Regions from separate parts of the Mycobacterium canetti CIPT 140010059 genome, predicted to be linked through region 2. Evidence: riboswitches for the same ligand, from Rfam matches in the RefSeq annotation. Region 2 holds a riboswitch; the other holds the start of a gene.
The links. A riboswitch is a leader RNA that binds a small molecule or an ion and turns the genes downstream of it on or off. The one in region 2 is predicted to bind magnesium.

Region 1: it holds a riboswitch for magnesium, as region 2 does, so the genes downstream of both, MCAN_RS08180 (Rv1535 family protein) here and MCAN_RS09525 (PE family protein) in region 2, are expected to answer to the same signal.

What each region holds. Positions count from the first base shown of each region.
Region 1 is NC_015848.1:1,763,361-1,770,832, forward strand. It holds gene fadD24 (fatty-acid--AMP ligase FAAL24/FadD24) at 1-59, shown strand, start outside; gene MCAN_RS08155 (zinc-dependent alcohol dehydrogenase) at 176-1,279, shown strand; gene MCAN_RS08160 (carboxymuconolactone decarboxylase family protein) at 1,276-1,842, shown strand; gene MCAN_RS08165 (PaaI family thioesterase) at 1,919-2,353, opposite strand; gene MCAN_RS08170 (NAD(P)H-dependent flavin oxidoreductase) at 2,413-3,540, shown strand; gene MCAN_RS08175 (TetR/AcrR family transcriptional regulator) at 3,537-4,214, shown strand; M-box (ykoK) riboswitch at 4,312-4,481, shown strand; gene MCAN_RS08180 (Rv1535 family protein) at 4,779-5,015, shown strand; gene ileS (isoleucine--tRNA ligase) at 5,322-7,472, shown strand, end outside.
Region 2 is NC_015848.1:2,084,090-2,091,561, forward strand. It holds gene MCAN_RS09505 (PPE family protein) at 1-816, shown strand, start outside; gene MCAN_RS09510 (PE family protein) at 964-2,883, opposite strand; gene MCAN_RS09515 (DUF732 domain-containing protein) at 3,064-3,390, opposite strand; M-box (ykoK) riboswitch at 3,636-3,810, shown strand; gene MCAN_RS09525 (PE family protein) at 4,113-4,412, shown strand; gene MCAN_RS09530 (PPE family protein) at 4,427-5,638, shown strand; gene MCAN_RS09535 (PPE family protein) at 5,962-7,191, shown strand; gene MCAN_RS09540 (PPE family protein) at 7,323-7,472, shown strand, end outside.

The sequences.
Region 1 (7,472 bases), 320 kb from region 2:
GGCGGGCACAGTGCGTCCAGCTTTACCGACGGCGTGAGTTCACCCGGTTAGACGCTTGACTGCATCGTTGGAGCTTGTTTTCCATTGTGCTACAACCGGTTTGCTGTCTCTGTGGCCCAGTGTTAGTGGGCCGCTCGGCATTGACTGAGCACGACACGATTCCTAGTGTGCTGGTATGTCGGACGGCGCGGTGGTACGGGCATTGGTATTGGAGGCGCCGCGCAGGCTGGTCGTGCGCCAGTACCGGCTGCCGCGCATCGGCGATGATGACGCACTAGTGCGGGTAGAGGCCTGCGGGCTGTGCGGCACCGATCACGAGCAATACACGGGCGAGCTGGCCGGTGGGTTTGCCTTCGTACCTGGCCACGAGACGGTCGGGACGATTGCGGCCATCGGTCCGCGGGCGGAGCAGCGGTGGGGCGTGTCGGCCGGCGACCGAGTAGCCGTCGAGGTATTCCAGTCGTGTCGGCAGTGCGCTAACTGTCGTGGCGGCGAGTACCGGCGTTGTGTACGGCATGGCCTCGCTGACATGTACGGGTTCATCCCGGTTGACCGAGAGCCTGGCCTGTGGGGCGGTTACGCCGAATATCAGTACCTGGCGCCGGATTCGATGGTGTTGCGGGTGGCCGGTGACCTCAGCCCGGAAGTGGCCACCTTGTTCAACCCGCTGGGGGCGGGAATACGTTGGGGAGTAACGATTCCCGAAACCAAACCGGGCGACGTCGTGGCGGTGCTGGGTCCAGGAATCCGGGGGCTGTGCGCCGCCGCGGCGGCAAAAGGGGCCGGTGCCGGGTTCGTGATGGTGACCGGGTTGGGACCCCGTGACGCCGACCGGTTGGCGCTGGCGGCACAGTTCGGAGCCGACCTCGCCGTCGATGTTGCGATCGATGACCCGGTCGCCGCCCTGACCGAACAGACCGGTGGGCTGGCAGACGTCGTTGTCGACGTGACCGCCAAGGCGCCAGCGGCATTCGCACAGGCGATAGCGCTAGCCCGGCCCGCCGGGACCGTTGTTGTCGCCGGCACCCGGGGCGTGGGCAGCGGGGCACCGGGATTTTCGCCCGACGTCGTTGTGTTCAAGGAGCTGCGTGTGCTTGGCGCCCTCGGCGTAGACGCCACCGCCTACCGGGCCGCGCTTGATCTGTTGGTGTCCGGTCGATACCCCTTCGCAAGCCTGCCTCGCCGCTGCGTGCGGCTCGAAGGCGCCGAGGATCTGCTGGCTACCATGGCCGGTGAACGCGACGGTGTCCCGCCTATCCACGGAGTGCTCACACCATGACAACATCCCGCGTGCCCCTGTTGCCGGTCGACGAGGCCAAAGCTGCTGCCGACGAAGCGGGCGTGCCCGACTACATGGCTGAGCTCAGCATCTTCCAAGTGTTGCTGAATCATCCGCGACTAGCGCGGACCTTCAACGACCTGCTCGCCACCATGCTGTGGCACGGGACCCTGGACTCACGGTTGCGTGAGTTGGTGATCATGCGGATTGGTTGGCTCACCGACTGTGACTACGAATGGACCCAACACTGGCGGGTTGCTTCAGGGCTTGGCGTGTCGGCCGACGATCTGCTCGGTGTACGGGATTGGCAAGGGTACAACGGGTTCGGGCCCGCTGAGCAGGCCGTCCTGGCGGCCACCGATGACGTGGTGCGCGAGGGCGCGGTGAGTGCGCAGAGCTGGTCGGCTTGCGAGCGGGAATTACATTGCGACAAAGTGGTTCTCATCGAACTCGTTACGGTGATAAGCGCATGGCGAATGGTCGCTTCGATCCTGCACAGCCTCGAGGTCCCACTGGAAGACGGCGTTTCCAGCTGGCCGCCCGACGGCCTTTCGCCAAGGTGACTGCGCCGAGCGTGTAACCATGGCGAGATTCCGCCGGCGATTTTTCCGCCCTGAGTGCACGTTCGGCGCAGAAGCACTAGACGATCCGGTAGGTCTGCACAGCGTGAGCGACGATGTTCCCGTCGGGATCGGTTGCGGTGATCTCGGTGAAGGTGAGTTCCTTGCGGCGTCGGGCAGTGCGCGCATGACAGAGCAAGTCACACCGCTTGGCGGCGCCGGTGTACTGGATGCTCATCGCGACCGTGGCGGCGCGGGTGCCCCTGTCGAAGTCGTGGTTCGACCAAGCGGCGGCGGCACCGGCGGTGTCCATCACCGACGCGATCACCCCACCGTGAAAGTAGGTGCCGTCATTGGTGAGGTCGGTGCGAAACGGGAGTCGGATCACGACGTCGTCGGGTTCGTAGCGTTCGAACACGATGCCGAGCCCGCCGATGAACGGCGTCCTCGGCATCAGCTCACGCACCGCCTGGCGACGTTTGTGCTGCTCTTGGGCGGTCAACGGGTCGGACATGGCAGGTAATCTACCCTATTAGATTGACATATCAATCAATAACTCTTAGCGTCGTCGCAATGCGGACCAGAGTCGCCGAGCTGCTCGGTGCTGAGTTTCCAATATGCGCGTTCAGCCACTGCCGGGATGTGGTGGCGGCGGTGTCCAATGCGGGCGGGTTCGGGATCCTCGGTGCCGTCGCACATAGCCCCAAACGGCTGGAGAGCGAGCTGACCTGGATCGAGGAGCACACGGGTGGCAAGCCGTACGGAGTCGACGTGCTGCTGCCGCCCAAATACATCGGCGCCGAGCAAGGCGGTATCGATGCCCAGCAGGCCCGGGAGCTCATACCCGAAGGGCATCGCACCTTCGTCGACGACTTGCTGGTTCGCTATGGCATCCCCGCGGTCACCGACCGGCAGCGTTCGTCCTCGGCCGGTGGGCTGCACATCTCGCCCAAGGGTTATCAGCCGTTGCTGGATGTGGCCTTCGCCCATGACATCCGGTTGATCGCCAGCGCGCTCGGGCCGCCGCCACCGGATCTCGTGGAGCGCGCCCACAACCATGACGTGCTGGTTGCCGCCCTAGCCGGCACGGCGCAGCACGCGCGGCGACACGCGGCTGCGGGTGTTGACCTGATCGTCGCGCAGGGCACCGAGGCCGGAGGCCACACCGGCGAGGTGGCGACCATGGTTCTGGTTCCCGAAGTCGTCGATGCGGTGTCGCCAACGCCGGTGCTGGCCGCGGGCGGGATCGCCCGTGGCCGCCAGATCGCTGCGGCGTTGGCCCTGGGGGCGGAAGGCGTCTGGTGCGGGTCGGTCTGGTTGACCACCGAAGAAGCCGAAACGCCCCCGGTGGTCAAGGACAAGTTTCTGGCCGCAACATCCTCGGACACGGTGCGGTCCCGGTCGCTAACCGGCAAGCCGGCGCGCATGCTGCGCACGGCCTGGACCGACGAATGGGATCGGCCTGACAGCCCCGACCCGCTTGGCATGCCGCTGCAGAGCGCGCTGGTCAGCGACCCGCAGTTGCGCATCAACCAGGCCGCCGGCCAGCCCGGGGCCAAGGCTCGTGAGCTGGCGACCTACTTCGTCGGACAGGTCGTCGGCTCACTCGACCGGGTGCGGTCGGTCCGCTCGGTGGTGCTTGACATGGTCGAGGAGTTCATCGACACCGTCGGGCAACTGCAGGGGTTGGTGCAAAGGTGAGCCGCGCTAGCGCGCGGCGGCGCCGAGCGGTCAGCGATGAGGACAAGTCGCAACGGCGCGACGAGATCTTGGCCGCGGCCAAAATAGTGTTTGCTCACAAGGGTTTTCATGCCACCACCGTCGCAGACATCGCCAAGCAGGCCGGCCTGGCGTACGGGCTGATCTACTGGTACTTCGACTCCAAGGACGACTTGTTCCACGCCTTGATGGCCGGTGAAGAGGAGGCGCTGCGCGCGCATGTCGCGGCCGAACTGGCCCGCGTTGGCGGGTCTACCGAGGCGCCGCTTCGGGCCCTGTTACAGGCCGCGGTACAGGCCACGTTCGAGTTCTTCGAAACCGACAAGGCTACCGTCAAACTACTGTTCCGTGACGCTTACGCGCTTGGGGGCCGATTCGAAGAGCATCTCGGCGGAATCTACGAGCGGTTCATCGACGACATCGAAGCCGTCGTTGTTGCCGCTCAACGGCGCGGTGAGGTTGTCGAGGCCCCGTCCCGGATGGCCGCGTACACGTTGGCGGCGCTGGTGGGGCAGTTGGCACACCGACGGCTGAATACCGACGATAACGTCACCGCCGCCCAGGTAGCCGACTTCGTGGTGTCGCTGGTGCTAGACGGGCTGCGTCCGCGTGCACTGGCGGTCGGGGCCCGCGGTGGTCGGGCCGCCCGAACCTGAGCAAAGGCTGCCAAATACATGGTGAACGCGTAAGGATTCGCGACACCCGCCCGGATCACGTTGACCGAGACGGGTAGGTCGTGCATGATCGGTCCGGTAAGCACCTCGTTAGGTGAGGCGGCTACACGAACATAGGCCACTGACCCCGAACGTCGAGAGACGCCCCGGGTCAGGACAGCTCTTCCCGGCTTAAGGGTTGAGCCCAGGTGGCTTCCGGCTTACCGGACACGTCGTGTGGTGCCGAAGCTCTGACGAGAGGGGTGCGGATTTCCGGCAGTTGCCGGCATCTCTGTACTCCTGTGACGCGCTTTATCGTGCGGACAACCGTACGTGTCGTGGCCGTGAGGAGGTGAGGGACGCATGAGTTCCGGTGACAGTCCGGACCGATATCCGGGCTCTGTTTCGTCCCGATCCGGTTTCCGGCGCGACGTTTTGCGCTGAGTCGTCAAACCAAGATCAGCCTTCTTGGATCGGAACCGCTACGGGACGGGACCAACTCGGTTCAGTCCATATGTGCTCGTTTTGATTTCCGTCCTCGCTTGCAACTCCGTCTAGGAGGCGATCATGACCGCTGCTCTGCACAATGACGTAGTAACCGTAGCTTCGGCCCCCAAGCTGCGGGTGGTGCGCGATGTGCCCCCGGCCCCCGCGTCCAAGAAGGTTGCTCGCCGGCTCGACGCGCAGCCTTTCGGCACCGGAGGGGACCCGCTGGTCGACGGGGCAGCTCGTTTGCTGAGCATTCCGCTGCGCCACCTCTACGCCGCGTTGTGGCGCGTCGGGCTGCTCGAGGTCCAGGCCTAGTCCGATGGGCAGGCAGCCGACCTTGCGCCGCGATGTGGATTTGCGGCGCTGGGCGACAATCCCCGTAGAATCAGGGGAACGGCATCGATCCGGCGATCACCGGGGAGCCTTCGGAAGAACGGCCGGTTAGGCCCAGTAGAACCGAACGGGTTGGCCCGTCACAGCCTCAAGTCGAGCGGCCGCGCATCGGCGTGGCAAGCGGGGTGGTACCGCGGCGTTCGCGCACCGGCGTGGCGTCGTCCCCGAGCCTGGATTGCAGGCACGCAGTGCCGAACGGTGCTGGGGCCTGGGGAGACGACGCGCAAAGTGACCGATAACGCATATCCAAAGCTGGCCGGCGGGGCACCCGACCTCCCGGCACTCGAACTCGAGGTCCTCGACTACTGGTCCCGTGACGACACCTTCCGGGCCAGCATTGCTCGCCGCGATGGCGCCCCCGAGTATGTGTTCTATGACGGGCCGCCGTTTGCCAACGGTCTGCCGCATTATGGGCACCTGCTCACCGGCTACGTCAAAGACATCGTGCCGCGATATCGCACTATGCGCGGTTACAAGGTGGAGCGTCGCTTCGGCTGGGACACTCACGGGCTGCCCGCCGAACTCGAAGTCGAGCGCCAGCTTGGCATCACTGACAAATCCCAGATCGAGGCCATGGGTATCGCCGCCTTCAACGATGCCTGCCGCGCATCCGTGTTGCGCTACACCGACGAGTGGCAGGCGTATGTAACTCGGCAAGCTCGCTGGGTCGACTTCGACAACGATTACAAGACGCTCGATCTGGCTTACATGGAGTCGGTGATTTGGGCCTTCAAACAGTTGTGGGACAAGGGCCTGGCCTACGAGGGCTACCGGGTGCTGCCGTACTGCTGGCGCGACGAAACTCCGCTGTCGAATCACGAACTGCGGATGGACGACGACGTCTACCAAAGCCGCCAAGATCCCGCGGTAACGGTGGGCTTCAAGGTGGTGGGTGGCCAACCAGACAACGGGCTAGACGGTGCCTACTTGCTGGTGTGGACGACGACTCCGTGGACCCTGCCGTCGAACCTCGCAGTTGCGGTAAGCCCGGACATCACCTACGTACAGGTCCAGGCGGGCGATCGCCGTTTCGTACTGGCCGAGGCACGGCTGGCCGCTTACGCCCGCGAACTCGGTGAAGAGCCCGTGGTGCTCGGCACCTATCGCGGCGCCGAACTGCTGGGCACCCGCTACCTGCCGCCGTTTGCCTATTTCATGGACTGGCCCAACGCTTTTCAGGTGCTAGCAGGCGACTTTGTAACGACCGACGATGGCACCGGCATCGTGCATATGGCACCGGCCTATGGTGAGGACGACATGGTGGTCGCGGAGGCGGTCGGTATCGCGCCGGTGACTCCGGTCGACTCCAAGGGACGCTTCGACGTCACCGTTGCCGATTACCAAGGGCAGCATGTCTTTGACGCCAACGCGCAGATCGTCCGGGACCTGAAGACCCAAAGCGGCCCGGCTGCGGTGAATGGCCCAGTGTTGATTCGTCACGAAACCTACGAGCACCCTTACCCACACTGCTGGCGATGCCGTAACCCGCTGATCTACCGGTCGGTGTCGTCGTGGTTCGTCAGGGTGACGGACTTCCGAGACCGCATGGTGGAGCTAAACCAGCAGATCACGTGGTATCCCGAACACGTCAAGGACGGCCAGTTCGGCAAGTGGCTGCAGGGCGCCCGCGATTGGTCGATCTCCCGGAATCGCTACTGGGGTACCCCGATTCCGGTATGGAAATCCGACGACCCGGCCTACCCGCGCATCGATGTCTACGGCAGCCTCGACGAGCTGGAGCGCGACTTCGGCGTACGCCCGGCCAATTTGCACCGGCCCTACATCGACGAGCTCACCCGTCCCAACCCAGACGATCCGACTGGCCGTAGCACGATGCGACGCATTCCCGATGTGCTCGACGTGTGGTTCGACTCGGGATCCATGCCGTATGCCCAGGTGCACTACCCGTTCGAGAACCTGGATTGGTTCCAGGGACACTACCCCGGCGACTTCATCGTCGAGTACATCGGGCAGACCCGTGGCTGGTTTTACACACTGCATGTGTTGGCGACCGCGCTCTTTGACCGGCCGGCATTCAAAACCTGTGTGGCGCATGGGATTGTCCTTGGTTTCGATGGCCAGAAGATGAGCAAGTCGCTGCGCAACTATCCAGACGTAACAGAGGTGTTCGATCGCGACGGCTCCGACGCCATGCGGTGGTTCCTAATGGCATCGCCGATTCTGCGCGGCGGCAACCTGATCGTCACTGAGCAAGGAATTCGCGACGGTGTGCGGCAAGTCCTGCTGCCCCTGTGGAACACCTACAGCTTCCTGGCGCTGTATGCACCGAAAGTCGGTACCTGGCGCGTCGATTCGGTGCATGTGCTGGATCGCTATATCCTGGCCAAGCTGGCGGTGCTGCGCGACGACCTCAGCGAG
Region 2 (7,472 bases):
CCCGGCAACGCGCGCTCACTGGTGTCCGAGGTGCTGGAATTCCTGGCAACGGCCGGGACGAACTACAACAAGACGGTGGCCAGCCTGATGAACGCGGTCACCGGGGTGCCGTACGCATCTTCGGTGTATAACAGCATGCTCGGGCTTGGCTTCGCTGAGTCAAAAATGGTCCTGCCGGCTAACGACACCGTAATATCGACCATCTTCGGCATGGTGCAGTTCCAGAAGTTCTTCAATCCGGTGACGCCCTTCAATCCCGATTTGATCCCGAAATCTGCTCTAGGGGCCGGGCTTGGCCTGCGGTCTGCGATCTCGAGTGGTCTGGGCTCGACCGCGCCAGCGATATCGGCGGGTGCGAGCCAGGCCGGCTCGGTCGGGGGGATGTCGGTGCCGCCGAGCTGGGCAGCGGCCACCCCGGCGATCCGGACGGTTGCCGCTGTGTTCTCGAGCACCGGACTTCAGGCTGTCCCGGCGGCCGCAATTAGCGAGGGCAGTCTGCTCAGCCAGATGGCCCTGGCGAGTGTGGCCGGAGGGGCCCTTGGCGGCGCCGCTGCACGCGCCACTGGTGGTTTCCTCGGCGGAGGCCGAGTCACCGCGGTCAAGAAATCTCTCAAGGACAGCGACTCACCGGACAAGCTGCGGCGGGTGGTCGCGCACATGATGGAGAAGCCCGAATCGGTGCAGCACTGGCACACCGACGAGGACGGGCTCGATGATCTACTCGCGGAATTGAAGAAGAAACCGGGCATCCACGCCGTGCACATGGCCGGCGGCAACAAGGCCGAAATTGCACCGACGATATCAGAATCGGGCTAGGGCAGGGTTAGGGCGTGTCTTCCAATTGATAGGCCCCGAGGCAGACACGAGTCGCCACACCGCACCATTGCTTGAGTTGGTTGATGCCCTTGAGATCGGAACCCGAATCCCACAGCAGGAGAATTAGTTTCGTCCCCAGACCGGCGGCTACGGCTGCCCGTTCTGCCCAGGCAAACCGATCAATCCGCCCTTGCCGCCTTGGCCCCCGGGTGCGGGTGGGACACCATCTCCGCCGTCGCCACCGGTACCGATCAGCAGGGCGGCGTTACCACCGTCACCGCCGGCACCGCCAGTGCCCGCACTGCCGCCGGTTCCGCCGGCCCCACCGGTACCGCCACTTCCCCCGGGTCCGCCGTTGCCGATCCCCAGGCCGCTTGACCCGCCTTGGCCACCATCGCCGCCGTTGCCGCCGTCGTTGCCCGACCCGCCGACGCCGCCGGCCCCGCCGATGCCGCCGGCCCCGCCGCTACCGAACAGTAGGCCTCCGCTGCCGCCCGCGCCACCGTCGCTGCCGTCACCTCCGGCTTCCTGAATGATGTTGCCTACTCCGGTCCCACCGGTCGCCCCATTCCCTCCGGCCCCGCCGTTGCCGATCAGAATGGCGGCGCCACCCTGGCCGGCGCTGCCTTCGAAGCCGGTACCTCCGCCGCTGCCGGCGTTACCACCGTTGCCGCCATTGCCGTATAGCACCCCACCTTGGCCGCCGTCACCCCCTGATGCACCAAATTGAATGCTGAGGCTGCCGGCCCCAACGTCACCACCGTTGCCACCGTCACCGCCGTGACCAAACAACCCAAAACCCTGGACACTAATCGGTCCGAAGTTAACGGCACCTACCCAGCCGCCACCGCCAGCAGAGCCGCCAAAGCCCGCAAATCCGTTGGTGCCTGCGTCACCGCCCTGACCCCCGTTGCCGCCGGACGCGCCGCTGCCGAACAACCACCCGCCGTTGCCGCCGTCGCCGCCTGAGCCACCGACCCCGCCGCTCCCGCCGAAGATGGTAGTACCCAGCGCAGACCCGGCCGCTCCATTCCCGCCGTTGCCACCGGCCCCGCCGTTGCCGACTAGGCCCGCGTCACCGCCGTTACCGGCTATCCCGGCCGAACCGCCGGAAGCGCCGTTCATGACGCCCGTTTGAGTGGAGTCGGTGCCGCCGCCGGCGCCGCTGTCCCCACCTTGCCCCCCGTTGCCGATCAGCCACCCGCCCTGGGCGCCGTTGCCCCCGTTGCCTCCTAATCCGCCGCTGCCGGCCGAATCTCCGGCTGTGTCATTAGTGCCTTGTCCTCCCATGCCACCGACCGAGCCGTTGCCGCCGTTGCCGAACAACAGTCCACCGCGACCACCCGAACCCCCGTTTCCGCCGGCGCCCCCATCGAAGCCTGCCGACGCACCCCCGGGCGCTGTGGCGTTGCCCCCGTTTCCGCCGGCCCCACCATGTCCACCGTGACCATAGATCCATCCACCGGCGCCGCCGTTGCCGCCGGACCCGCCCGCATTCCCGGGTTGACCGGCTGCGCCGTTGGCACCCGCCCCGCCCTGGCCGCCATTGCCGCCGCTACCCCATAGCCCAGCCGACCCGCCGTTGCCGCCATTCTGGCCCGTCCCGCCGGACCCGCCGTTGCCACCGTTGCCGTATAGCCATCCGCCATCGCCACCGTTTTGCCCGGTTCCTGCGACCCCGTTGGCACCGTTGCCGATAAGCGGACGCCCGGTCAGCGTCTGCACGGGTGAATTGATGGCATCGAGGGCGGTTTGGCCCACGATTTGCAATGGTGACGAGTTGGCTGCCTCGGCGCTGGCGTACTGGGCCGCCCCCGCGCTCATGAGCTGGACGAACTGCTCATGGAATGCGACCGCGTGGGCACTGAGCTCCTGGTATGCCTGCCCGTGCGTTGCGAACAGCGCCGCAATCGCAGCCGACACGTCGTCAGCGCCCGCAGGCAGTAACGCCGTTATCGGGACCAACGCTTCGGCGTTGGCCCGGCTAATCGCCGAACCAATGGTTGCTAGGTCCTTTGCCGCTGCATCGACAAACGCCGGCGCCACGATCATCTGCGACGTCCACACCTCCTGGCCGTTGTCGTCGCATGGGGAATCCATACGACCGCCAAAGGAATTTTGGAACCGACGCCAACGTTACAGTTTTGCGGACCCGCTATGGGGTGCATTCACCAGATTCACTGGCAACGATGTGAACCCCGTGTCACCCCAAGCGGGGTCAATCCACTGATTACTCTCTAGCCCAAACTATTTCGCGCTGACGCTGGTTTTAGTGATCTGGTGGGGGCAATAGACATGCGCGGAGATCGCAGCGAACTTGCAACAACCGTCCATCGAAAACCCGGGATTGCGGGTCCGCAGCTCGTTGACGACCTGAAGACCCGATTCGCCGCTTTCGACTAACGCGCATACGGCCTTGCCCGATGCTATGGCTTGATCCGGGTGGCTGTAGGTAATGCCTGCCCGCTCTAGCGAGGCAAGAAAGACCGCGTCGTCACCGCTGGGCCCCGCGTGGGCCGGAACCGCCAAGCCGATCATCAACGGAATGCTGAGTAGCGTTGACACAGCTCTCATAGACAACGATTCTCCCGGAATTGCGCTTCTCTTGCGGCGCAACCGGTTACCGCGTTATTCCAATACGTTACGGCTGCGCTAACTTCCCGTCTCAGGGTGTTCGGGTTGCGCTGGACCTGAAGGTCGTCTGCTGACCGGCGTTGTCTGCTCGCTGGCTAACAGCCGATCTTGATAGCCTCCGGGGCATCGGATGAGTCAAGCCGTTGGGTTGACGCGCGTCGCTACGAGTGTCACGATTACCCTTGCAAGCACCTCGCTAGGTGAGGCGTCTGCGCGGATATAGGCCACTGACCTCGAACGTCGAAAGACGCCCAGGGTCAGGACAGCTCTTCCCGGCTTAAGGGTTGAGCCCAAGTGGCTTCCGGCTGGACCGGCCGGATACGCCGTGTGGTGCCAAAGCTCTGACGAGAGGGGTGCCGAGTTCGGTGGTCTGCTGGGCTGTCATCCCTTTGTGCTGTGCATCGGCATCCCCGTGTGCCCTGGCCGTGAGGAGGTGAGAGCGAAATGAGTCCCGGCGATAGTCCGTATCCGAGATCGACGACCGTTTCGTTCCGATCCGACCCCGGCGCCGTTTTCGCACTCTGAATCGGCCTTCCTGTTCGAAATCCGTTATTTCGCAAGCTCGTTACTTCGCGGCCATGTGTGATTGACGTTCACGGGAAGTAGCCACGACAGAAGCGGTCATAGGCCTCCGGGTTCGGTCGTCTGTCAGGAGAAGACCCATGGCGTTTGTTCTTGTCTGTCCAGATGCGCTGGCCATCGCGGCCGGTCAGTTGCGCCATGTTGGATCGGTGATAGCCGCGCGGAATGCGGTCGCGGCACCGGCAACTGCCGAATTGGCCCCGGCGGCCGCTGACGAAGTATCAGCTTTGACTGCAACACAATTCAACTTCCATGCCGCCATGTACCAAGCGGTCGGCGCCCAGGCGATCGCCATGAATGAGGCGTTCGTCGCGATGTTGGGCGCCAGCGCGGATTCTTACGCGGCTACCGAAGCCGCCAACATCATTGCTGTGAGCTAACGAGGAGATCAACGATGACTGCCGCACTTGACTTCGCCACGTTACCGCCCGAAATCAACTCGGCGCGTATGTATTCCGGCGCGGGCTCGGCCCCGATGCTGGCCGCAGCGTCAGCCTGGCACGGCTTGTCCGCAGAACTGCGCGCCAGCGCACTGTCATACAGCTCGGTGCTTTCGACGCTGACCGGTGAAGAATGGCACGGTCCGGCGTCGGCATCGATGACAGCCGCGGCCGCCCCCTACGTGGCCTGGATGAGCGTCACCGCCGTCCGGGCCGAGCAGGCCGGGGCACAGGCGGAGGCTGCCGCTGCAGCGTACGAAGCCGCGTTCGCAGCAACGGTGCCCCCGCCGGTCATCGAGGCCAACCGCGCCCAGCTCATGGCGCTGATCGCCACCAATGTGCTAGGCCAAAACGCCCCCGCGATCGCGGCCACCGAGGCCCAGTACGCCGAAATGTGGTCCCAGGACGCGATGGCCATGTACGGCTACGCCGGCGCCTCGGCAGCCGCTACCCAGCTGACCCCGTTCACCGAGCCGGTGCAGACTACCAACGCGTCCGGCCTGGCGGCCCAGTCGGCTGCGATTGCCCACGCCACCGGCGCCTCGGCTGGTGCTCAGCAAACGACGCTGTCGCAGCTGATCGCCGCCATACCGTCTGTACTGCAAGGACTTTCGTCATCGACTGCAGCCACGTCCGCGTCGGGGCCGTCCGGATTGCTGGGCATTCTCGGGTCTGGATCTTCCTGGCTCGACAAACTCTGGGCGTTACTGGACCCCAACTCCAATTTCTGGAACACGATAGCTTCGTCCGGACTGTTCTTGCCGAGTAACACGATTGCGCCCTTTTTGGGTCTACTCGGCGGCGTGGCAGCTGCGGATGCGGCCGGGGATGTGTTGGGAGAGGCCACCAGTGGCGGGCTCGGTGGCGCGCTGGTGGCGCCGCTTGGCTCAGCGGGCGGGCTAGGCGGCACTGTCGCGGCCGGCCTGGGCAACGCGGCCACCGTCGGAACCTTGTCGGTGCCGCCGAGCTGGACGGCGGCCGCACCACTAGCCAGCCCCTTGGGCTCCGCGTTGGGAGGCACACCGATGGTGGCACCGCCCCCAGCAGTGGCGGCCGGCATGCCCGGAATGCCTTTCGGCACCATGGGCGGTCAAGGCTTCGGGCGTGCCGTGCCCCAGTATGGCTTCCGCCCCAACTTCGTCGCACGACCGCCCGCCGCCGGGTGATCCCGTAGGGGGTGGGTTCCCTGGAAAGCGCCAGGGTCACGATGGCGCAGCCGAATAGCCGACAGTGCTTTTCTCTGCGAATACCGGAGTTGGTCGCGCGAAGTCATTTCCGTTTAGCGCGTTCACCAGCGCAGGCGGGCCAGGCTCAATAAGCGGAAATTTCTCGGGCGAAGCACCCGTGCAGCAGCGCAAATAGATGGGATCGGCAGGACGTAGACATTGGGATATCTGGTGAAGTTCATAAGAGCTTGACCAGTTGGTGGGCAGAACTACGCGAGCGTGATTAGCATGGCGGCCATCGAGGGGACCGGAGGTCAGGGATGTTGGATTTCGGGGCGCTACCACCGGAGATTAATTCGGGGCGAATGTACGCGGGTCCGGGATCCGGACCGTTGCTGGCCGCCGCAGCGGCCTGGGACGCGCTAGCCGCCGAGTTGTACTCCGCGGCGGCGTCCTATGGCTCGACGATTGAGGGCCTCACCGTAGCACCGTGGATGGGTCCCTCCTCGATCACGATGGCCGCCGCGGTCGCTCCATATGTGGCGTGGATTAGCGTCACCGCCGGCCAGGCCGAACAGGCAGGGGCCCAGGCCAAGATCGCTGCGGGCGTTTATGAGACGGCATTTGCGGCAACGGTGCCGCCACCGGTAATCGAGGCCAACCGCGCTTTGTTAATGTCGCTGGTCGCCACGAACATCTTCGGGCAGAACACACCGGCGATCGCGGCCACCGAGGCCCACTACGCGGAGATGTGGGCGCAAGATGCGGCCGCGATGTATGGCTATGCCGGCTCGTCGGCCACTGCGTCGCAGTTGGCGCCGTTCAGCGAGCCGCCGCAAACGACCAATCCGTCGGCAACGGCCGCTCAATCAGCCGTCGTCGCCCAGGCCGCCGGCGCCGCGGCCAGCTCTGACATCACAGCGCAGCTGTCCCAGTTGATCAGCCTGCTACCCAGCACCTTGCAAAGCCTGGCGACAACAGCGACCGCGACGTCGGCCAGCGCTGGTTGGGACACCGTCCTGCAAAGCATCACCACTATCTTGGCGAACCTCACTGGGCCGTACAGCATCATCGGGCTGGGCGCTATACCTGGCGGCTGGTGGCTGACGTTCGGCCAGATCCTCGGCCTAGCCCAAAACGCCCCAGGTGTGGCCGCCCTACTGGGCCCGAAAGCCGCCGCCGGCGCGTTGTCGCCATTGGCGCCGCTACGGGGCGGGTATATCGCAGATATCACGCCTCTCGGTGGTGGGGCCACAGGGGGCATCGCCCGTGCGATCTACGTCGGGTCGCTCTCGGTCCCGCAGGGCTGGGCCGAGGCCGCACCGGTGATGAGGGCGGTCGCATCGGTATTGCCGGGCACCGGCGCCGCCCCCGCCCTGGCCGCCGAGGCACCAGGTGCCTTGTTCGGCGAGATGGCCCTGTCGAGTCTGGCCGGACGCGCGCTGGCAGGAACCGCGGTGCGCTCTGGTGCCGGAGCTGCTCGCGTCGCAGGCGGTTCCGTCACCGAAGACGTCGCCAGCACGACCACCATCATCGTCATACCCGCGGACTGACAGGACTTTCGAGATGGCACTTGAACTGGGCGTTAGCCCCCACCGGAGGGGGGAGAAGGACGGTGTCATCGCCACTGTGGCCGGTGGCTGGCGGCCAGCCAGTTAGCGGCCGGTTGAGGAAAGGTGTGGCAATGGATTTCGGATTGCAGCCACCGGAGATCACCTCCGGGGAGATGTACCTAGGTCCGGGCGCCGGTCCGATGTTGGCTGCGGCAGTGGCCTGGGATGGGTTGGCGGCCGAATTGCAGTCCATGGCGGCCTCCTACGCCTCGATCGTCGAG